One region of the Clostridium oceanicum genome, then DNA from elsewhere that is predicted to be linked to it. Evidence: riboswitches for the same ligand, from Rfam matches in the RefSeq annotation. Region 1 holds a riboswitch; each other region holds the start of a gene.

Region 1 (7,695 bases):
TAAAAAAAGAAAATGACAAGTTTAGTAAGGTTAAATTCTTATTAGAAAGAATTAAAAGAGAGGATGATAAATATATGTTAAATTATGATGTTGTTATAAAAAAAGGAGAAAGTTTAAAAGTTGCATCAATAAGACGTACTATACTAAATTATAGTGCACAACATGATTTATGGGTAGAATTAATGGGATATTTAAATGAAAGTGAAATTAAAAAAGGCAAAATTTCTATGGCTATTAATTATGATAAAGACTATAAAGAGAAAGATGTAGATGTTGAAATTTGCCAAAGTATAATAGGAGATTTAAAAGAAAGTGAAAATATTAAAACTAGAAATATAAAATCAATAGATAAAATGGCATGCACTATACACAAAGGTAAGTATGAGGATTTATGCTATGCATATGAAGCTCTTCAGAAATGGATTGAAGCTAATAATTATAAAATTTCTGGAAATCATAGAGAGATATATATTAAAGGAGAGCGTTTTACAAAAAATCCAGAAGAGTATATAACAGAGGTACAAATTCCAGTTGAAAAAAATAATTAATTTAGAATGTATAAAAATTCAGATTAATTAAATTTTCAAAATATTAAGGATAAACCAATAAACTTATCCACAATGTGGATAAGTTTATTGGTTTGCTGTTTATAACAAACCATTTTTGTATTTTGTTCTTTGGGATAGATTTAAATTATAATATAAATATAGAAATAATACCAGTAAAAAAATTGAAATTTATAATTATTTTTTAGATACTAAAAATGTGGTAATAAGATTATAATTACTTTAATTTTTTATATAAAGTTTTTATGGTATAGAAATAAATCTAAATAAATGTTGTAAAGAATTTTCTGAAACATAATAGTTTCAATTTAGATTGAAGCTATGATTGTTAGTAGATTTTAATGAAAATATAGACTATAAAAAGTTAAAGGGCTCATAGTTACTATTCCTTAGTTATTTATATAAATATAATTATGTGTTATAAATAATTTGTTATAATTATAAATAAGTTAAAAAATAGTTTTTACTAATATATTTATAATTAATTATAGAATGAAGGATTTAGTTAATGGATTTAAAAGGAGAATTTGAAATGAGTGATAATAATTTTGGAAAAGTAGTTTTAATAACTGGTGGAGTTAGAAGTGGTAAAAGTGAATTTGCAGAAGAACTTTTAAATGATAAAGAAGATGTTTTATATATAGCAACAGCTAAAACATTAGATAAAGAAATGGAAGATAGAGTGTATATCCATAAAAAAAGAAGAAAAAATTCATGGAAAACTTATGAAGGATATAAAGACTTAAATTATAAATTAAAAGAGTATGATGAAAAATATATACTTTTAGATTGTGTCACTAATATGATAACTAATTTAATGTTTGATGAAAAAATAGATTATGATAAAGCTAAATTTGAAGAGTTAGAAGATATACTTAAAAATATAAAAAATGAATTTTATAATCTTATAAAAAAGGTAAGAGACTCAGGGAAAACAATAGTATTTGTTACTAATGAAGTAGGGTATGGAGTAGTTCCAGAATACAAACTTGGAAGAATCTTTAGAGATTTTTCTGGTAATATAAATAAATACATAGCATCATTAAGTGATGAAGTATTTTTAGTATCTTGTGGTATACCTTTAAAATTAAAATAAAAAATTATGTGAGGAGGATAAAAATTGGAAAATAAAAATGAGAAAGTAACTTTATGGACTTGTCAAAGAAATATTGTTCTTAATACTATTAAAGAAAAAGGAATATATCATGTTAAGAAAGAGTTTATTGAAAAAAAATATAGAGAAGTAGCAAAGATTTTTTTAGAACCCTATGGATGGTTTATAAATAAAGCAGAAAAGATATTACCTAAACCTAAAGGAGCTGAATATCCTATTTGGTTATCAGAGGATCCTAAGTATGTAGGATGTTATGAGGATTCTGTTATATTAAAAATTGAGGTGGATTCAGATAAAGTTATATTATTTGATAGAGAAAAATGGAATCGTATACTTAATCTTTCTTATGTACCTAAGGATAATAAGGATTTAGAAGAATATAAAAATAAATTAAAAGAGCAAGGTATATATGATGAAACAGAAGTATATATGAAAAATTTTTATCCATTTTTGAAAAGCAAAGTTAAAAAAAGCTGGGATAGATTATTTGATGATAAGATAGTTTTATCTCAATCTAGACAAGCAGCATTATGGGAAATACAAAAAGATTGGGTAGTAGAAGTTATTAATCCTAGATAGATAATAATTAAATAAATATTAATTTAGCAATTATTTTAAAGGGCTTAATATTAGAATTATGAAATCAATAAAATATTTGTAAAATTTTTAGAAAATTTCAACAATAACTATTATAGGAGGCATAATTATGATATATTGCCAAAATGTTAAAAATAATAAAATTAAGCTATGGACAAGACAACATAAAAATGTATTAAAAGAGATAGAAGAAAAAGGAGAATATATAGTAAAGAAAGATTATATTAAAGAAAAGAATGATACTATAGCTGATTATTATATTAAGTTATATGATTGGTATAGTTCAAAAGCAGATAAAATAGTTTCTAGACCAGAAGGGGTATCCTATCCTATATGGCTTTCAACTTCAAAAGAATTAAGTCTTCAACCTGTAGAAGGTACAGTTATTTTAGAGTTAGAAGTAGATATTAGAAATGTAGTATTAACTAATTTTGAAAAGTGGGGATATGTAGTAAACTATTGGTATGTACCTATAAATAAAGAAGACGAGATAAAACATAAAGAAGAATTAAAAAAATATAATATATATGATGAATCAGCTTTAATAATGAGTTCAAAAGGAAATTTTTATCCTTTGTTAAAAAATAAAATTATAAATAGTTGGGAAAGAATTTTTGAGGTGAATGATAAAAATCCAGGTATGACTCAAGCAACCATTTGGCAGATAAAAAAAGAATGGATTGTGGACATTTTATATAAGTAAAGGTTTTATTAATATTTTTGAAATATGTATATATAATGAGGTTTTATATAGGAAATAGGGGGTATTTGCAATTTTATTACTGTAAATAGCCTTTTTTTTGTTGGACATATTTTTTAGTAAGTATATAATGTATGAATGATAAAGATTCTTAATTAGAATAATAAATTGTAGTCACATATTTGACAGGAGTGGTAGTTTTGAATAATAAATCAAAAGCAGTATTTCTTATGCTATTATCAGCACTAGGATTTGCTTTTATGGCAGCAATGGTAAAGTTAGCAGGAGATATACCTTTAGCTGAAAAAGTTTTTTTTAGAAACTTAGTAAGTTTTATAGTGGTTTTTGTAGCAAGTAGAAATAGTGGAGAGAGTCTTATATGTAAGAAAGAAAATTTTAAATATGTATTAGCAAGATCATTACTAGGATTAACAGGTGTTTTCTTATATTTTTATTCTATAAATAATTTATATTTAGCAGATTCTTCTATGATTAACAAGCTTTCACCTATTTTTATAATTATATTTGCAGCTATATTTCTTAAAGAAAAACTTAATGCTGTTAAAATAATTTCTATGGTAGTTGCTTTTATTGGAGTTTTATTAGTAATAAAACCTCAGTGGGATTTGAGTATATTACCAGCGGCATCAGGCCTTTTGTCAGCAGCTTTTGCTGGAGGAGCTTACACAATGGTAAGATATTTGAAAGATAAAGAAAAACCTGCAACTATAGTTTTTTATTTTTCTCTTATATCAGTAGTTGGAACATTTCCTTTAGTTCTTTTAAATTTTAGTAAACCAACATTAAATCAGTTAATATATCTTATACTTATTGGTATATTTGCAGCTATAGCACAAATAGCGTTAACATATTCATATAAATATGCACCTGCTTCAGAAGTTGCTGTATATAATTATACTAATATAATTTTTTCTGCTATTTTAGGATTTATAATATGGCAAGAAACACCAGACGCCTTAAGTATTGTTGGTGGAATAATTATAATTTTAGTAGCATTAGTAGTATATTTATATAATAAAAAAAATGATAATTAGTAAATATAATTTAAAAACTTATAAAACAAATAGTATTATTTGTTTTATAAGTTTTGTTTTTGTACAAAAATTACTAATTATAAGTAAGTTTAAAAGAAATATTTAAATTCTTTTATATGGATATTTTAGAAAATCAATTAAAGTTATTTATCTCTATTTATTGATACAAGTTTATAATCTTTAGATAAAATGCCTTTATATAGTTTACTTAATATGTCTCCACCTTTAATAGAAAATAATATACCATTAGCACCATAGCCTAAGCAATACCATATATTTTTATTTTCAGGGTCAGGACCTATGTATGGAAGGTTATCTTTTGTTGTACCGAAAGCTCCATTGTATTTAAAGTCTATAGAATAGTTGAATTGAGGAAATAATTTATTAAACTTTTCTACTAAGGCATCATATTTTTTTTCAGCCATTTTATTTTCTAAAAGTTCAGGAATAAAACGAGTATCTTCACCGCCTATTATAATTCTATTATCTACTGTTGTTCTAAGATATGTATAAGGATCCTCACCATCTCTAATTAAACAATGATTATGCCATCCAGTTATTTCTTTTAAAGGTGAAGTTACTATATTATAAGTAGTATATATATCACAATACTTTTTATTTGTAAAAGTGTTTATGTCATATCCTGTTGCAACGATGACTTTTTCGCAGGTTATAGTGTTATCATTTTTAGTTTTTAAAATCACACTATTATTTGAATGGACAAAATCTACAATTTCAGTATCTTCATATATTTTACAGCCCATCTTTTGAATTTTTTCTATAAGTGCTCTTGTGAATTTTACTGGATCTATTTCAGAACCTCCTGATTTAGAATAAACTCCTGCCTTTATATCAAAAGAAAAATCATAGTTTGTAGAATTTTCATCTATAAAATCAACATCAAATCCATTTTCTATTCTTTTTTCATAATCATATTTTAGCTTATCAATTTTTTTAGGATCAGTTGTATATAAAAGACAATCTTTAATTTTATAATCGCATTCTATGTTAAGTTCATTTATGATATCTTTTAACATATGAAGAGCATCATCACCAAATTTATATCCTTCCATTATTTTGTTTAAACTATAATCTTTTTCAAGATCTATAATAAAATCATCTAGTTCATATTGAAGAAGGGAAGTAGTGATTGAAGTAGAACCTTGAGATATTTTATTTTTTTCAACTAAAATTGTTTCTATATTTTCTTTTGCAAAGAAATATGCACAAAGAGCACCGGTAATTCCACCGCCAACTATAACTATTTTTGAACTTATATTATTATTTAATTTTTCATAATTTGTATCAATATCATTTCTATCTAAAAAATATGAATTTCCTCTTACTAATTTCATATATATCCTCCTAAGGTAATTTTATAATAATAGTTTTATAATAATATTATTCCAAGAATCACATGATATATGTAATGTTAAAAATAATTCTTAATAAGTCATAGAAAATAATCAAATAGAGGATTTTAGTTTTTATAAAATTATGATTTTATAAAAGTTAATAGGATTTTGAATTTATTTAAATGAGGTGTTTATTTAGATAAGCCTATATAATTAAATTGACATAAAAGAGTATTTAATATAACATTAGTAGTTGTAAAACTTAATAAATTTTAGGTGCCTTTTTAACTGAAGGGTAAAAGGGAATGCAGTTTAAATCTGCAGCAGCCCCCGCTACTGTATTTAAGGACAAGCTCTTATTTAAAACCACTATAAACGGGAAGGTTAAGAGTAAGGAAGAATTATAAGTCAGGAAACCTGCCTAATTTGTATAATTGTAAAGCTTTCGGAGGGAAAGAATTTTATAACAATTTTAGTCCATTTTTATGGTGCTTTTTTGTGATGAAAGATAAGCAATATACTTTTGTATATTGCTTTTTAAATTGCTTATTTAAGGGAGAAATAATGGTTAAAGAAAAAAATTTTAAATTAGTAATCAGTTTATGTATAGTTATTCTTGTTTTGGTATTCTTAGTATCTTTAGCACTTGGAAAAGCTAATATTTTAAGTTTAAAACAAGATATAGGTAAGATTATATTAATTAATGTTAGACTTCCAAGAGTTATATTAGCTATGGTAGTTGGAATGGGGCTTTCAATTAGTGGAGTAGTTCTTCAAAGTCTTTTAAATAATCCATTAGCAGATTCTTATACTCTTGGAATTTCTTCTGGAGCAGCTCTTGGAGCTTGCATTGCAATATACATAAATATAGCAACATCTAAAGATATACCTATTCAGTTTATGGCAGTAATCTTTTCAATGCTTGTTTTCATAACTGTTTTAAAGATAGCTAAAGCAAAAGGAATTATAACTACTTCAAGTTTAGTTCTTGCAGGAATAATTGTTAGTTCTACCTGTCAAGCTGGAGTTAGTTTTATAAAAAGTATTTCTGATGAAGATTCAGTTTCAATAATTTATTGGCTAATGGGTAATTTAAGTTCTAAAAGCTTGAAACAAGCTTTTATTTTAACTGTTTTTGTGATGATTGGATTTTTCTTTTGCGTAAAATATTCTAGTGAACTTAATATTATGACTTTAGGAAGAAAAGAAGCTATTCTTTTAGGTGTTGACTATGATAGGGTATATAAAATATTCCTTGTGGTATGTTCTATAATTACTGCCCTTTGTGTTTCACTTTGTGGAATTATAGGATTTGTAGGATTGGTAGTTCCACATATAGCAAGACTTCTTTTAGGAGCTGACAATAAAAAAGTTATTCCAGCTAGTGCTCTTATGGGAGCAATATTACTTTTAGTTGCAGATACTGTAACAAGAAGTATGCTTAAAAATGAATTGCCAGTAGGGGTACTTACAACCCTTATAGGAGGACCATTTTTTTGTTACATATTTATTAATAGAAAAAATACAATGGAAAATTAGTAGGAGTTTTTTTATGGGGATACTTGAAATAAGAAATTTAAAGGCTTTTGTAGGTAAAAAAGAAATACTTAAAAATATAAATATTTCTTTTGAAAGAGGAAAGTTTTATGGAATAATAGGGCCTAATGGTACCGGTAAAAGCACTTTGTTTTCAGCTATAACTGGTATTATAAAAGATATAAAGGGAGATATATTCATAAAAGGAGATAATATTAAATACTATAGTATTGATGATTTATCAAGAGAAATATCTCTTATGTCACAAGAGTTTCAGATTAAATTTCCTTATACTATAGAAGAAATAGTAGCTATGGGTAGGTTCCCGTTTTGTGGTAGAAATTTAAAATCTAAAGATATAGATATAATTAATAGATCTTTAGAAGATACAGAACTTATAAAAATAAAAAAGAAAAAAATAACAGAGCTTAGCGGGGGAGAAACTCAAAGAGTATTTTTTGCTAAAACTATATGTAAAAATACAGATATAATTTTAATAGATGAAGGCTTTAGTAATGCAGATATTTATTATAAAATCAAGTTTTTAAAACTTATTAAAGAAAAAGCAAAAGAAGAAAACAAGACAATAATATTTATAATGCATGATTTACAGATAGCTAGAAAATATTGTGATGAATTAGTTATTTTAAATAAAGGATCCGTTTATAATTTTGGGAAAAGTAGTGAAGTTTTAAATAAGACTGCATTAAAAGATGTGTTTAATATTAAAGGGGAATTTATAAAAGATTCTTTAGAGGTTTATTAAAATATT
Region 2 (7,695 bases), on a different contig from region 1:
TGAGTTGATTTAACGATATCGTAAACGTTAATTCCTTTTTCATCACATATTGCTTTAGCTTCTTCTATATTTTTCATACCATACTTTTCAAGTACAGGAGTTATTTGATCAATTCTTCTTTCATAACTTTCAAATAGTGCCATTTCATTCTTCCTCCTTATATATTATTCGTGTCTTGGATCTATAACTTTTACAGCATCATCAAATCTACCATATTGTCCAGTAGCTTTTTCTTTAGCTTCGTTAGCATCCATTCCTTTTCCTATCATTTCCATCATTTTTCCAAGATGAACAAATTTATATCCTATAACTTCATCATTTTCATCTAAAGCTACATTTGTAACATAACCTTCAGCCATTTCTAAATATCTAGTACCTTTAGCTTTTGTTCCATACATAGTACCAACTTGGCTTCTTAAGCCTTTTCCTAAGTCTTCAAGACCTGCTCCTATTGGTAGACCACCTTCTGAGAAAGCAGTTTGAGTTCTTCCGTATACTATTTGTAAAAATAGTTCTCTCATTGCTGTGTTTATAGCATCACAAACTAAGTCTGTGTTTAATGCTTCAAGAATAGTTTTTCCTGGAAGTATTTCTGATGCCATTGCTGCTGAGTGAGTCATTCCTGAACATCCTATTGTTTCAACTAAAGCTTCTTGTATAATACCATCTTTAACATTTAAAGTAAGTTTACAAGCACCTTGTTGTGGAGCACACCAACCTATACCATGTGTTAATCCTGATATATCTTTTACCTCTTTTGCGCGAACCCATTTTCCTTCTTCTGGAATTGGAGCTGATTGATGATTTGCTCCTTTAGTTATAGGGCACATTCTCTCAACTTCTGTTGAATAAATCATATTTTGTTCTCCTTCCTGTATTTAAATGAATTATTACTATAATAAATTATATTATTATAATTTTTACTGTATACACCTTTAGGACCCACAGGGACTTTTAAGTTCCCACTATAAGCATGATCCTATTTGTCATTTTTCCTGACTATTCTATTGTAATAAATATACTCCATTAGTACAATAACATTTCAACAAAAAAATTGTAATTAAAACATTTACATAATAATTTTTTTGGATAAAATACATATTAAATTGATATTTTTAGGATTAATTACAATATATGTATTTATTTTTATGTAAGTTAAAAAGAAAAATTATATAATTTAGGATTTAAAATTCTATAACTTTTATAACAAATTTTTAAATCAATCTTAAAAACAAATAATTTAGTATTAATTTTATATAATTTTTATAACTTTATATTTTTTTATATATTATATTTAAAATTCCTGTTTCTTTATCTTCTAAAATTTTTGCTTCAACTTCATATAGGTTTTTTATTAGTTTTGATGTTAAAACTTCTTTTGGTGTGCCATATGCTATAATTTCGCCTTTTTTTATAGCATATATTTTATCACAATAAAGAGCAGCTATATTAAGATCATGAATAGCTGATATTACTGTAAGTCCTAAATTTTTAACCCTAGACATAAATTGAAGCTGATTTTTTATATCTAGATGATTTGTCGGTTCATCTAAAACAATACATTCTGTTTTTTGTGCTAAAGCTCTAGCAAGAATTATCCTTTGTTTTTCTCCTCCAGATAATGTTTCAAAACTTCTTTTCTCGTAATCTAACATCCCTACCTTTTGTAAAGATTCTCTCATAATTTCATAATCTAATTCATTATCTTTTTCTATAAACTTTTTGTGTGGAGCTCTTCCCATAAGAACCATATCTGATACTTTAAAATCAAAATTATAATTATTTTCTTGAGATACTACTGCCATTTTTTTAGCATTTTCTTTCATGGAAATTTTATTTATATTAGTTTCATCTATATATATAGTTCCCTTAAATGGTTTTAAAATTCTATATATGCATTTTAAAAATGTACTTTTCCCACTACCATTAGGCCCTATTATTCCTACAAATTCTTTTTCTTTCACATGAATATCTATACCTTTTAAAACATGTTTTTCACCTAAATATGCCTCTATATCTAAAGTTTTTAATTCCATTAAGCCTCACCTCCAAAACCATAGGATTTACTTATCATAAGATATACAAAACATGGAGCACCTATCATAGAAATTAATATTCCTATTGGAAGTTCACTTCCTCTTATTATTATTCTTGATAAAACATCTGCCCATACTAAAAATATTGAACCTATTAATGCAGATATTATTATAATTCTTTTATGATCTGTACCAAATATCATTCTTGAAATATGGGGAACTATAAGGCCAACGAATCCTATAACCCCTGATGAATATACTATAAATCCAATAATTATAGAGGTAAGTAATAAATATATTTGTCTATATTTATGTAAATCTGTTCCTAATGTTATAGAAACTTCGTCTCCAAGAAGCATTAAATTTAATGTTCTATACTGAGTTATAAAAAACACTGTTATAATTATTATTAGAGGAATAATTACTTTTAAGTTTCCCCATTTTGCACCAGCAAAACTCCCCATAAGCCAATATGCTATGCTTTGTATTCCTTCCTTATCACCGGCAAAATATATAATAAAACTTGAAAATGCTGAACATACAGTACTTAATGCCATCCCTGCTAATAAAAGTTTCGTTGTATTTGCCCTTCCTTTTATATTTGCAAGTATCATTACCAAAATAGATACTATAAAAGCTCCTATAAAAGCAGATACACCTACATAATTACTTCCAAAAAAAGTTCCTACCCCAAGCATAATAGAAAGTGTAGCTCCAAGTGATGCTCCTGATGAAACCCCAAGTATATAAGGATCTGCAAGAGGATTTTTTACAATTGCCTGCATAACTACTCCGCAAACAGAAAGCCCTATTCCTACAACAACTGCTAAAATAATTCTTGGAAGCCTTATAATCCATACAATATCATGAATAGGTCCCTTTGATAAATTTTCTGAACTACCAATACCAAAGATTTTAAATATTATAATTTCATAAACGTCCTTTATAGATATATGAAAGGACCCAATAGTTACTGTTAAAAGTACTGAAAATATAAGTATAATTAAAAGTAAAATAGAAACAACTATATAAGTAGGGTTTGCTTTTAGCAAACCCTTTTTAATATTATTTTTACTCATTTACTTAGCATCCTTTAAATCTTTATACAAACCTTTTGTTATTGTTTTTATTCCATCTAAAGTTCTTATTCCACTTGAATAAACTTCACTTAACATTATAGGGTTAACTCTTTTTGATTTTATAGCTGAAACACTTGAAAGTCCTTTATTTTGCAAAAACTTATTTACTGCTGTATTTTTATCAATTTCGTCTCCATAATAAACAGTAAATATTACGTCTGGATTAAGTTTTACTAAATCTTCATTACCTATACTTCCATTTTTATTTGCAACTAAATCTGCTCCAACTTGTTTTGCTACATCTCCACCTATGCTATCTTCACCATATACTCTATATACTCCATCTTTTTCTACTTCTAAAATTACTGTTTTAACCTTTTCTTTTCCTTTTACAAAATCCTTTGCTTTTTTTATTTCTTTTTTCATGTTATCAACTATTTTATTAGCTTTATCCTCTACATTAAATATTTTACCCATATTTAAAATATCATCATATTCATTTTGTAATGTATTAGGCTTTTTAACTCCACTATTTTGTGATATATATGTGTTTATACCTTTTTCATGCCAAAAGTCTACATCTCCAAGTCTTTTTTCTTTAAATAATGAGTACCACCCTAATATAAAATCTGGCTGCATTCCTACAACCTCTTCTTTTGTAGGTCTTTTTTTATAATATTTTAGTTTTTTAAAAGCTTCTTTATATTCTGGTTTAACGTCATGATCTAAAGCTGCTGCTGCAACAATCTTATCCTCCAAGCCTAATCCTAAAAGTGTCTCTACTGAATTTTGATATACTGCTAAAACTTTTTCTGGTGCTTTATCAAATGTTACCTTAATTGGTTTTTTAGCATAATTATAAGTTGTAATTGTTACTGGATAATGAGAATTTTTATCACTCTTCTCTACATTTGTATCATTTTTGCTTTCTTTTTTTGTAGTTTTATTACTACAAGCAGTTACTCCTAAAATTCCTAATACCATAAAAGCTATTAAAAGTATGCTGGTTACCTTCTTTTTCATTTTAAATTCTCCTTTATGTATAATTATTTTAATTTTAACTATTTTAAGTTAATGTGTTCCCTCAATCACTTCTATGTTATAATCTTCAAATATCTTTCTTATTTCCTTAGTTCTTTTCTTTTCACATTTAACGATGCAAACACCTAAATGCAATCTTTCAACTCCTGCTTGTCCTAACTTTTTTGCTATATTAATTAAATTTTCATATGAATTACTTGAACAAGCTTCACAAGTAAAAAATGACACAAGCTCTAAATCTTCATTTTTATAAATACTAAAGCTTTTTTCTACATTATTTAAAGCTTTAAAGCATCCCATAGTTGTACATATTCCATTTATTTTTTCACATACACCAATTGCTATTTTCATATTTCACCTCTTATAATTAAGTTTATTTAATTCAAAAATTGTGAATTTTCGAAATACAGCACTTATAAAACTCTTATTAGGTAATCCCCCTACTTTTTAACCTAATAATTTCACTAATTTTTTTAATTTGATTAATAATAAGAGCCCTTTAATATAAAATTAAAGGGCTCAATAATCGCTTATATATTTTTTATTTTTCACGACCTTGACACCCCCTATCACTCGTAGAGTTTTTAGTGTATTAAAATAGGCAGGTATTCTGGCTCAAGTATCAGCATTTCTACAGCCTTCCCAGTTTCCTAGTGGCAAATATTGTAGAAACTTCTCTATTACAGCGGCGGGACCGCATGGGATTCTAACCCACTTCCCTTTTAATCAGCAGTTATTAAATATCTACTAAACCTATTTCTTAAGTATTTAATTTTTAAACTTACCACAATATACTATACTATAATTATTGAAATTTAAGCAAGTTATTTATTTACAATTTTAAAATATAATCAATATAAATTTAAGTTCTTTCTTTAATCATTTAATAAGATTCCTTTTATAAATCTATATTTAATAAGTTAAAAAACTGCTTATTAATTAATAAGCAGTTTTAAATTATTTTCATTTAATTTTTACAAATATATTTTACATTAAAATCTACAATATCATCTATAATACACTTATTCTAAGTTATTTTATATTTTAATATACTTTACATTAAATCTATTTTTTATTATTATAAACTTTATACTTGTCCATTATTTGAACCACTGAAAGCTGCAGAATATTGATTTTGTGTTGAATATGAAATTGAATTTAATACTCTTTCTCTCTCTTTTAGATTGCCTATTTGAGATACTACAGCATCTTTATAATCATTGAATCCTACTGAACTTTCTATCAAACTTTCTATAGTATTAGAATCTACTACTTTATCTCCAATTCTAATATTTAAACTTTTACTATCATCAAAGTCTTGGATTTTTACTACATCATAATCATGAATTAAAGCTAAGTAATTTTGCTCTTCATTTTCCATAAACACTAAATCATTTATACTAGAAACTCCACTAGTACTATCAAAAATTAGTTTATCCTGAGATTCATAATCTTTAATAGTATCTTTACCAAAATCATTTGAAAAGACAAAATTATCGGCTCCATTTCCACCAGATAAATAGTCGTCTCCTGTACCCCCATTTATAACATCTCTACCATCATTACCATTTAATGTATCTTTACCTTCATCACCATTTAATTCAGTGTCAAAATTCCCAGCAAGTAGAATATCATTTCCTGATCCACCACTTAATATATTAAGCCCTCTTCTATCGCTACCTTGAATAATATCTGAACCTGAATCCCCATAAAGCACATTATAATCTCCACGACCTTTTATATAATCATTTCCATTTCCTCCATGAAGCTCGTTCTTTATTGATCCACCATATCTTCTAAGACTAGTTCTATTAACATTTATAGTATATACTTCATTATCATAATCATGCCAACCATCATAGTCATCTGAAACAAAACTACTCATTCCTGCTATCCTAAAATCTCCCCCTAGAAGCATGTCGTTACCATTATTACCATAAGCCGTTAATGACCCTAATGTACTTTCATCTTCAACTTTTGAAAGTCCTATTACATCATTATTTTCTGTACCTGAAATTTTATTTGTACTCTTTAGTGATCCTTGAAAATAAAGTGATGCTCCTTCTACAGTTGAAAAATCTATATAATTTTCCTTAGCACCGGCTCCTATTATTCTAATTTCTTTAGGTTTTTGGTCTTCATTTAAAACAATATCAGAATCATCTTTCATAGAAATTCTATTATTTTCTTTAGTAAGTCTTATTTCTTCAAAACTCGAAAAACTTAAGTCATAATCTTTCCCATCGCCATTTTTTCTTAGATAACTTAAATTATTATCTTTTACAGAGTACTTAAAATCAAATGTTTGATCATCATTTTCTTTCAAACCAGAAAGATCTAATATATCTGTACCTTCTCCACCATCTGCTCTTACCTTAACTACACTAAGTGCTCCATTATATGCTCTTACAACATCGGAAAATATTGCATCATCATCTCCTGCACTTAGATTAATATTTGGATATACTACATCGGACATAGTTGAAATAACTCTATTATTTATTTCTGGAAACATAGTTTCATATTGTTTTTCCGGATTTGTTAATTCTACCCCACTTAAGTCATCAACTAAATCAAGCCATACTACTGGATTTTGCCACTGGGGATCTACCCTTTCACTATAAATAGGTTCTCTGCCTAAGCCACAAGCTCCCGGTATACAACCACCAGATGTATATCCTGATATATACCTTTCAGTATGTTGTCTTTTAAATTCATTTATAAATGCTTGTAATTGACTTTTATTATAAGATATACGAGTTGCTGTATCTATTACTCTAGGGTTTTTTACTTCTTTACCACTTTCATCTGTTATTACTTTTCTTCCTATACCATAGCCTAAAGAAACAGTATCTAATACTTTTCGTCCTCCTATATTTTTCATTCTAGCTCCTGCGGGAAGTATAGTTAATCCACTAGCTTCTTTTAGTTCAAATACATCACTACCTCTATAATAGGAAAATTCTTCATCTTTCTGTCCTTTAATCATTAAATTTGTATCTATGTTTCTTATATCATACCCACTTCTGTAATCTGCCTCATCACCAAATATTTCTTTAACTTGAGCTGGAGTAAGATATGCTGTTAAAAATTGTGTATGATCTGTATGAGCATTTTGTTTTAAAAAGTTAGCTACATTTTTTAGATTATTCTGAAATTCCGAATCAGAAATAATGTACTGTTTCATCATATTATCAAATGAACCAAATTTATCTCTAAGTTCCTCTGCTGCATCATCTCTTATTGCTTCATTATATATTCCATGAGTTAAATTTATAAGAGGAGTACAATCTAATGAAGCTATTTTATGAAGAGCATCATAAATTATTCTATCTACTTCATTATCTGCAGAATCTTTAAGCTTTTGATACTCTATTGCTGTTTCAACGGATTCAACTGAAGGCAGTAGTGGATTTAAAGCTAAAAAGAAATTTCCTACTGCTCTTCCAACTTCTGCTGGACTTGAATCCGACTTTAAATCTGCAAGTCCACCAGCTGCTGAAACTACTCCTCCTAAGGCACTTATAGCCATTCCAACT
Region 3 (7,695 bases), on a different contig from region 1:
GGATCATTAGTAAACAGATGGGTATCTGTTAAATTTACACCAGTAGTATCATCTGTTAAGTTGAGTAAAGGTGCTTACATTAATTGGAGTAAGATTCCAGAAGGTGCAAAAGGAATTAAAGAAGCTCTTTTACAACAAGGTGCAGGTTTGTCATTAACTGATCACAAAGTTACTACTTTGCAAAATAACTTAGATTTATTAATTCCTGGACTTGCAGGGTTATTAGTTACACTTATTTGTATGAAATTGTTAAAGAAAAAAGTATCTCCAATTTTAATCATCTTTGGATTATTTGCGGCTGGTATTGTTTTCCACTTAATAGGTTTAATGTAATGTTTTATAAGCTTAGGCTTTTTAGCCTAAGCTTTTTATTAAATAAAAATTATTATATGTTTTTTAAAAAATAATTGATAGAAATATATAGAAAACATATAATAAAAATGAATGTATATATAAGTAGAAAAGAGGTATGAGTTAAATGGTTCAATCACTTAATACAAAGGTAGATTTAGTAATTGATGCAACAGCTTTTACTGGTATTTCAAACTATGGAAAGATTATGATAGGAGATAAAGGTTTTGAGTTCTATAATTCCCGTGATTCAGGTAAATATATTCAAATTCCTTGGGAAGAAGTTGATTATGTTATTACATCTGTAATGTTAAAAGGAAAGTGGATTCCTAGATATGCAATTCGAACTAAGAAAAATGGTACTTATACTTTTGCTTCTAAAGAACCTAAAAAAGTACTTCGTGTTGTTCGAAACTATGTTGATGAAAATCGAATAGTTCGTTCATTAAGTTTTTTTGATGTGCTGAAAAGGTCAGTAAAATCCATATTAAAGAAAAATAGTTAACTAGAAAAATTTAGATTGTTTGAGGTGCCAATAAGTTTTAATAAAGTTATAATAAAAGTTTTCTAGTGAATAGTTAAATTGCAATATTTAAGGTTCAAATTAAAAAATAAAAAATATATAGAAAATCAATTTTAAAAATATCAAGAAAGTGAAAAGCTAGTCTTTGATATAGGTAACTTTTTTAAGGACAACTAATCAAATAGTGGATGTAGGTCTTCATGTGTTGGTTTTGCAGAAGCATCATGCTGGAGATTGAAAAACCATTAGTTTAACTAGTGGTTTTTTTTATTTTAAATAAATTATAAATTTTTCATAAATTTCTTGATTCTAAAACATTTACATTTAATATTTTTTATATAATAAAGGGTGTTACATGTAGTTTTAAAAAATATTTTAGATATATATGTTGTTTTAATAGTAGATTTAATAATAAATATATTGAATTTTTCATCATCAAATAAAAATAAAACTAAATGTTAATATTTTTATAAAATTTAGTTTTATTTTTGTAAATAACTAATAAAAATAGAAATATTTTTATTAGTTGACACAACTATCTATAAAACTTATAATTTATTAGGAAATCTGAAATAGTAAGGAAGAGAATGTTAATATGATGAATATTATTAAAACTGCGATTATAACTATAATGATATCAATTATATCTGGATTATTACTGGATTATTGGAGAAATTTAGGGCCTAGAATATTATGTGATATAGGAAAGCCTAAAGTTAAAGAAAAAGATAATAAAAAAGTATACTCATATATTATTCATGTTTCTAATCAATCAAAAAAAATAATACATGATCTAACTTTAAATATACATAGTTTAGAAAATAATTTAAAATTTGAAAATGCTAAAATAACAAAAGGTTTAAAATTTGAATCTTTAATAAAAAATAATACTTTAGATATATGTATACCTTTTTTAAGTAAAGGGGATAAATTTTCAGTTACAGTATATGTGGAAGATTGTAATAAGCCTATTATTACAATGAGATCACCTGAAAATTTTAAGCAAATACATTCTATAGATGGAAAAAATAATTTTTTATCTTCATTCTTATTGTTTAATAAATCTAAGGATAAAAACAATATAATTTCAAGGGAAGATAGAAAAAAAAATAATACAGCTTCTGACTCAAATAATGATTTAACAATGATTATGGATAAAGTATCAGAATCTGATAAGTTAGTAAATAATAAAAATAGAAAAATAATCCCTAGAAAAAATAAACTTAATAAAAATAAAAAAATAATAATAGCAATTACATCTATTCTTCTAGTTGTGATTATGGGAGCTTTAATAAAATTTTATTTTAATGGAGCTTCAAATGATAAACAAGCACCAAGTACAAAAACTAGTGTTCCTAAAAAGTCTAATGATTCAAAAAAAGAATCTGATAAAGAAAATAAAAATATAGATTCAAATGGAAAGTTAGATAAAGGAAATGAAAATAAAGATTCAACATCATCAACAGAAAAACCAAATAAAAATTCAAATTCGAAATCATCAACAAGAACAAAAAATGAAAATACAAATACAAATTTTAAAGATAGTGGAACAAATAAAAATGTAGATCCAAAACAATCACAGGATAAAACAAATGAAAATATAGATTCTAAAGAGCAAAATGATAGCACAGATGAAAATACAGATTTAAAAACATCTACAGAGGAAACAAATGGTAAGGAAGACTCAGGATCATTAACAAATAAAAAAACTGAAAATGAAGGTAATTAAATTTAAGAGTTTACAAGTTTTATAAAAGATACAATTTTAATTTTATAGGTAGATAATAGTGAAAATATAATTAGTATATTTTACTAGGCTATATATGAAAAATAAAAAATAATATTTTAAATGACTGATGTACCGGATTCATTAGTCGTTTTTTTTTGTAAAAATTTATAGATTGAATAAACTTAGTTTAAATTTTTAAGATATTTTAAATTTGAACTATTATAGAAATAAAAGAAGAAAAATATAAAATATTGTCATATAATGAATAATATAGTATAATAAATTGAAAAAATTATAACTAAATTTTGAATGGATATATTAATATGAAAAATATAAAGATTAATCAATATATTAAATTTGGAATTATTATGGTTTCATTATATGGTTTTTATAACATTATTGGAATTGGATGTCCTATTAAATTTTTAACAGGTATTTCATGTGCTGGTTGTGGAATGACTAGAGCATGGGGATGCCTATTTCATTTAGATATTAAAGGAGCATTTTATTATCATCCATTATTTTTTTTACCTGTAATTTATTTTTTCTTATTTTTAGTGAAGGATAGAATATCTGATAAAAAATTTAAGGTGTTAATAATTGTTGGAATAGTAGCATTTATAACAATATATATATTTAGACTTTTTAATCCGGATGGTATTGTTATTAATATAAATATTAAAAATGGACTTATTTATAAATTTTATAGTTTTTTACAAAAAGGAGATTTCAATGATTAATACAAATAGAGGACTTGGAAAATACATATTATTTACTATTTTAACATTAGGTATATATGGGTATTGGTTTATTTACAAATTAGCTCAAGATGTTAATATAATGTGTGATGGCGATGGAAAGAAAACAGGAGGACTTTTAAAATTTATTTTATTATCTATAATTACATGTGGAATATATGCATGGTTTTGGTATTATAATATTGGTAATAGGTTAGCAGAAAATGCATCACGATATAAGTTACATTTTTCTGAAAATGGAACATCAGTACTTATGTGGTTTATATTTGGAGCTTTTTTATGTGGAATAGGACCTTTTGTTGCTATGAATATTTTAATTAAGAATACAAATGCATTAGCATTAAAATATAATGAAAAACAAACTAGTACTGGTTATTCTTCTGGAATTAATTAAAAATTAAATATTTTTTTAAATGACTAATGTACCGGATTCATTAGTCATTTTTTTATTTCTATAAAATTAATAGCTTATATATAGATATTAATAAAATTATAAATTTAAGGTTTTAACTTAATTTATTTGTTTTTAACTAATTTAAACATATTAAAAATGATGTATAGTAAAATTGACATATATATCATTAAATGATATAGTTTATTTAATGATATATCATTAAATGATACATTGTATAGAAAGGAGAATAACATGGCAAGGAAAGATTCTATTGGTGTAGGCGAATTAACGGATTCTGCTTTTTATATACTGGCAAGTGTTATAGAGGAAAACCATGGATATTTAATTATGAAAACAGTTGAAGAATTAACTAATGGTGAGGTTACAATTGGACCTGCATCACTTTATACAACTATTAAAAAACTCTTAAAAGCAGGGCTTATAGAGTTAAAATCTGAAAAACACCAAAATAAAAAGACATATAAAATTACAAATTTAGGAAAAGAGATGCTCTTGAAAGAGATTGATAGAAAGAAGCAAATGGTAAAATTCGCTGAGAATTTTTTAAGATAGATTAAAGGGAGATGAAAATGCCAAATGAAAAATAAATATTTTATGATAGGTGGGTTTGCTTTTAGTGAAGAAAGTGATATGAAAAAATTAAAAAATTATGCTAAAAAAGGTTGGATATTAGAAAGTATAGTTGGAGGGTTTTTCTATAAATTAAAAAAAGATAAGCCTAAAGATATAGAATATAGCTTAGATTATCAAAATGAAGCAAGTGATGAATATTTTAATATATTTTTAGAGGCAGGTTGGAAACATGTTCTTTCTATGGGTAATGAAATACACATTTTTTCAGCAGAAGAAGGTACAAAGCCTATTTATAGTGATCGTGAATCAGAGATTGATAAATATACTAGGATAAAAAAACAAATGGGTAAAGGGTCTATTTATTCTTTAGTTTCATCTGTTATTTTAGGTATTTTGTTAGTTATTTCTTTGAAAATTTTTAGGCCTATATTTCTTGTTATATTAGCATTGCTTTTGGTAAGTATTGTTGTATTTATCTTTAGTTTTATGCCCTTTTGTGCATATAGTTTTAGATTAAATCAGTTATGGAAAAATGAAAATAATAATAGTAAAGTAACTCCAGGTAAAGCTGTATGGAAATTATATTTTGTTGTAGGAATTATTTTTATATTTTTTGGTATAATACGTTTAGTTGAGAAAAAAGATTTTGGTCTTGTTTTTATTATTATAGGAGCATTTAATGCTTATGTAGGTTTAAGTAGCTCTAAAGAATAAAAAAAATTTTAAATATACCCCCTATATAGAATAAAGTTAATAATTAGTATTTTCCATTCTGTATAGGGGGAAGGTTGTTATTTTATAGATTCCTTTATAATTTTAAAAAATTGATATATAATGTTATAGATTGATAATATAAAATTTATTAAAACAATTTCAAAAGTTATAACAAGTGTTTATACTTAGGTATTGAAAATAAATAATAAATTTAAAATATATTGATTAGTTATTTATTTTTATCTACCTTAATAGGGAATGAAGTTAAATTCTTCAACTGCCCCAGTAACCGTGAAACTGACGAAATCTTAATATGCCACTGATAAATTTGGGAAGGCTAGATAGTAGGATGAAGTTAAGTCGGGAGACCTGCTTGTTATAGAAACTAGTATTTTCTGAGGGTGAAATATTAGATAGTTTATTATACATAATAGTAAGGGAGTTTTTTTATTAATCTATCCTTTAATAACTATGTATTTTAGCCCATACTCTTAAAAGAGTATGTTTTTTTATTGTATAGGAAATCATAAATTTATTAGTAAATTTAAAAATTTTTAACAATGATAATTTTGCATTTATAACCCTTAATAAATAAAAAGGAGTATACATATGAAATTAAAAAACAAATTATTATCTATAGTATTTATGATTTTTATAGTTATAGGTGCTTTAACAGGATGTAGTCAAAAAACTCAAGTTATGAAGGACAGGGAAGGAAACGAATTTAAGCTTCCTAAAAAGGTAGATACTATAATATCTACGGCACCTTCTAATACAGAAGTTTTAGTAGAACTTGGGTTAGGAGACAAACTAGTTGCTATAGATAAGTATTCAAAAGATGTTAAAGGTGTAAATAAAGAAGCTAAAAAAATAGATTTTAGAACGCCAGACGTAGAAACAATAGTTTCATTAAAACCAGATATAGTAATAGCTTCAGGCCATAATAGAGATGGAAATGAGGATCCTTTTTCTGAAGTTAAAGAAGCTGGTATAGAAGTTGTATATATACCAAGTAGCTCTAGTATAGAAGGTATATATGATGACATTAAGTTTATATCTAAGGTTACAGATACTGAAAAAAAAGGTAACGAGATAGTAAGTGACATGAAAAAAGAAATAAAATCTATGAAAGAAATAGGAGATAAGATAAAGGGTAAAAAAAGTGTTTATTTTGAAATAGGATCAACTCCATCATTATTTACTTTTGGAAAAGATACATTTTTAAATGAGATGATAGAAGTTATTGGAGGAGAAAATATATTTAAAAACCAAAAGTCTTGGTTAACTGTAAATAGTGAATCAGTAATAAAAGCTAATCCAGATGTAATATTTACAAGTGAACCTAAAAAAGATGCCCTTAAATCTATAAAAACCCGCACAGGATGGCAAAATATTAAAGCAGTAAAAAACAATAATGTTTATTATATAGATAAAAACTATTCATCTAGACCATCTAATAATATAATAAAAGCTTTAAAAGAAATGTCGAAGGATATTTATAAAGATAAACATGAATAAGAAAAAAGTTTTAATAATATTATCAATTTTTTTAGTGATTTTGGTTTTATGTGTTGGAATTTCCATAGGAAGTTCCAATATTAATTTATTAGATACAATATCTATATTATTTAATAAAATATTTCATACACCTATAACTAAAGATATTGATAAAAACAATATATCAATAATATGGAGTATAAGATTACCTAGAGTTTTATTAGCTTTTATTGTAGGTTCATCTTTATCTGTAAGTGGTGCTGTAGTTCAATCAATACTTAAAAATCCATTGGCATCACCATATACTCTAGGAGTGTCTTCTGGAGCTTCCCTTGGTGTAGGATTAGTTTTAATATCAGGTATTTATGTGCCTTTTATAGGCAAACTTGCTATGCCTTTCGTAGGTTTTTTATGTGGAGTTACAACGGTATTTTTTATTATTAGGTTTTCTTCTAAGGTAGATAAGGGAATGTCAAATAAAACTATAATTTTAGCAGGAATGGTTTTTTCTCTGTTTTTTAATGCTATATTAACAACGATAACTGCTTTAAACAGCGAAGATATAAAAAGTATTGTGCTTTGGCAAATGGGCTCTTTTGCTATGAAAGGATGGTCTTATGTTAAAGTCGGTATACCATTTTTCATTATAGGAATAATGGGTGTTATGTTTTATTTAAAAGAGATGGATATATTATCTTTTGGAGAAGATCAAGCTAAATCAGTTGGAGTAGATACATATAAAGTTAAAAAGAATTTACTGATTTTTTCTTCTGTTTTAACAGGAAGTGCTGTAGCTTTAAGTGGAGTAATAGGATTTATAGATTTAATAATTCCTCATATTATAAGAAAAATATTTGGAGCAAAACATAGTTATGTTATTCCCATGAGTGTAATATGGGGAGGATGTTTTATGGTTATTACAGATTTAATAGCAAGAACTATAGTAGTACCTTCAGAACTTCCAGTAGGGGCAATAACAGCATTAATTGGAGCACCGTTTTTTGCATACATATATTTTAAAAAATCTAAGTAGGTGATTTAATGTTAGAACTTAGAAATATTAATTGTGGATATGATAATATAGACGTTATAAAAAATATATCATTTAAAGTTAAAAGAGGAAATATGATTTCTA

Evidence for each region. Region 1 has a riboswitch for cobalamin ahead of ABDZ71_RS08855 (FecCD family ABC transporter permease). Riboswitches for the same ligand answer to the same signal wherever they lie in the genome.
Region 2: another riboswitch for cobalamin. It lies ahead of ABDZ71_RS00020 (CGGC domain-containing protein); the one in region 1 lies ahead of ABDZ71_RS08855 (FecCD family ABC transporter permease).
Region 3: another riboswitch for cobalamin. It lies ahead of ABDZ71_RS15005 (ABC transporter substrate-binding protein); the one in region 1 lies ahead of ABDZ71_RS08855 (FecCD family ABC transporter permease).

Annotation. Positions count from the first base shown of each region.
Region 1 covers NZ_BAAACG010000008.1:590,663-598,357, reverse strand. Annotated here, with positions in the region: gene ABDZ71_RS08885 (MerR family transcriptional regulator) at 1-548, shown strand, start outside; gene cobU (bifunctional adenosylcobinamide kinase/adenosylcobinamide-phosphate guanylyltransferase) at 1,099-1,662, shown strand; gene ABDZ71_RS08875 (DUF3841 domain-containing protein) at 1,687-2,259, shown strand; gene ABDZ71_RS08870 (DUF3841 domain-containing protein) at 2,387-2,980, shown strand; gene ABDZ71_RS08865 (DMT family transporter) at 3,178-4,032, shown strand; gene ABDZ71_RS08860 (NAD(P)/FAD-dependent oxidoreductase) at 4,176-5,387, opposite strand; cobalamin riboswitch at 5,645-5,826, shown strand; gene ABDZ71_RS08855 (FecCD family ABC transporter permease) at 5,952-6,926, shown strand; gene ABDZ71_RS08850 (ABC transporter ATP-binding protein) at 6,940-7,689, shown strand.
Region 2 covers NZ_BAAACG010000001.1:3,622-11,316, reverse strand. Annotated here, with positions in the region: gene ABDZ71_RS00045 (GGGtGRT protein) at 1-143, opposite strand, end outside; gene ABDZ71_RS00040 (iron-sulfur cluster assembly scaffold protein) at 165-857, opposite strand; gene ABDZ71_RS00035 (ABC transporter ATP-binding protein) at 1,272-2,036, opposite strand; gene ABDZ71_RS00030 (FecCD family ABC transporter permease) at 2,036-3,115, opposite strand; gene ABDZ71_RS00025 (ABC transporter substrate-binding protein) at 3,116-4,138, opposite strand; gene ABDZ71_RS00020 (CGGC domain-containing protein) at 4,187-4,507, opposite strand; cobalamin riboswitch at 4,740-4,928, opposite strand; gene ABDZ71_RS00015 (hypothetical protein) at 5,244-7,695, opposite strand, start outside.
Region 3 covers NZ_BAAACG010000013.1:218,827-226,521, forward strand. Annotated here, with positions in the region: gene ABDZ71_RS14970 (PTS system mannose/fructose/sorbose family transporter subunit IID) at 1-333, shown strand, start outside; gene ABDZ71_RS14975 (DUF956 family protein) at 479-856, shown strand; gene ABDZ71_RS14980 (hypothetical protein) at 1,470-2,603, shown strand; gene ABDZ71_RS14985 (DUF2752 domain-containing protein) at 2,927-3,343, shown strand; gene ABDZ71_RS14990 (DUF4234 domain-containing protein) at 3,336-3,755, shown strand; gene ABDZ71_RS14995 (PadR family transcriptional regulator) at 4,008-4,328, shown strand; gene ABDZ71_RS15000 (DUF2812 domain-containing protein) at 4,353-5,063, shown strand; cobalamin riboswitch at 5,273-5,454, shown strand; gene ABDZ71_RS15005 (ABC transporter substrate-binding protein) at 5,673-6,581, shown strand; gene ABDZ71_RS15010 (FecCD family ABC transporter permease) at 6,574-7,593, shown strand; gene ABDZ71_RS15015 (ABC transporter ATP-binding protein) at 7,602-7,695, shown strand, end outside.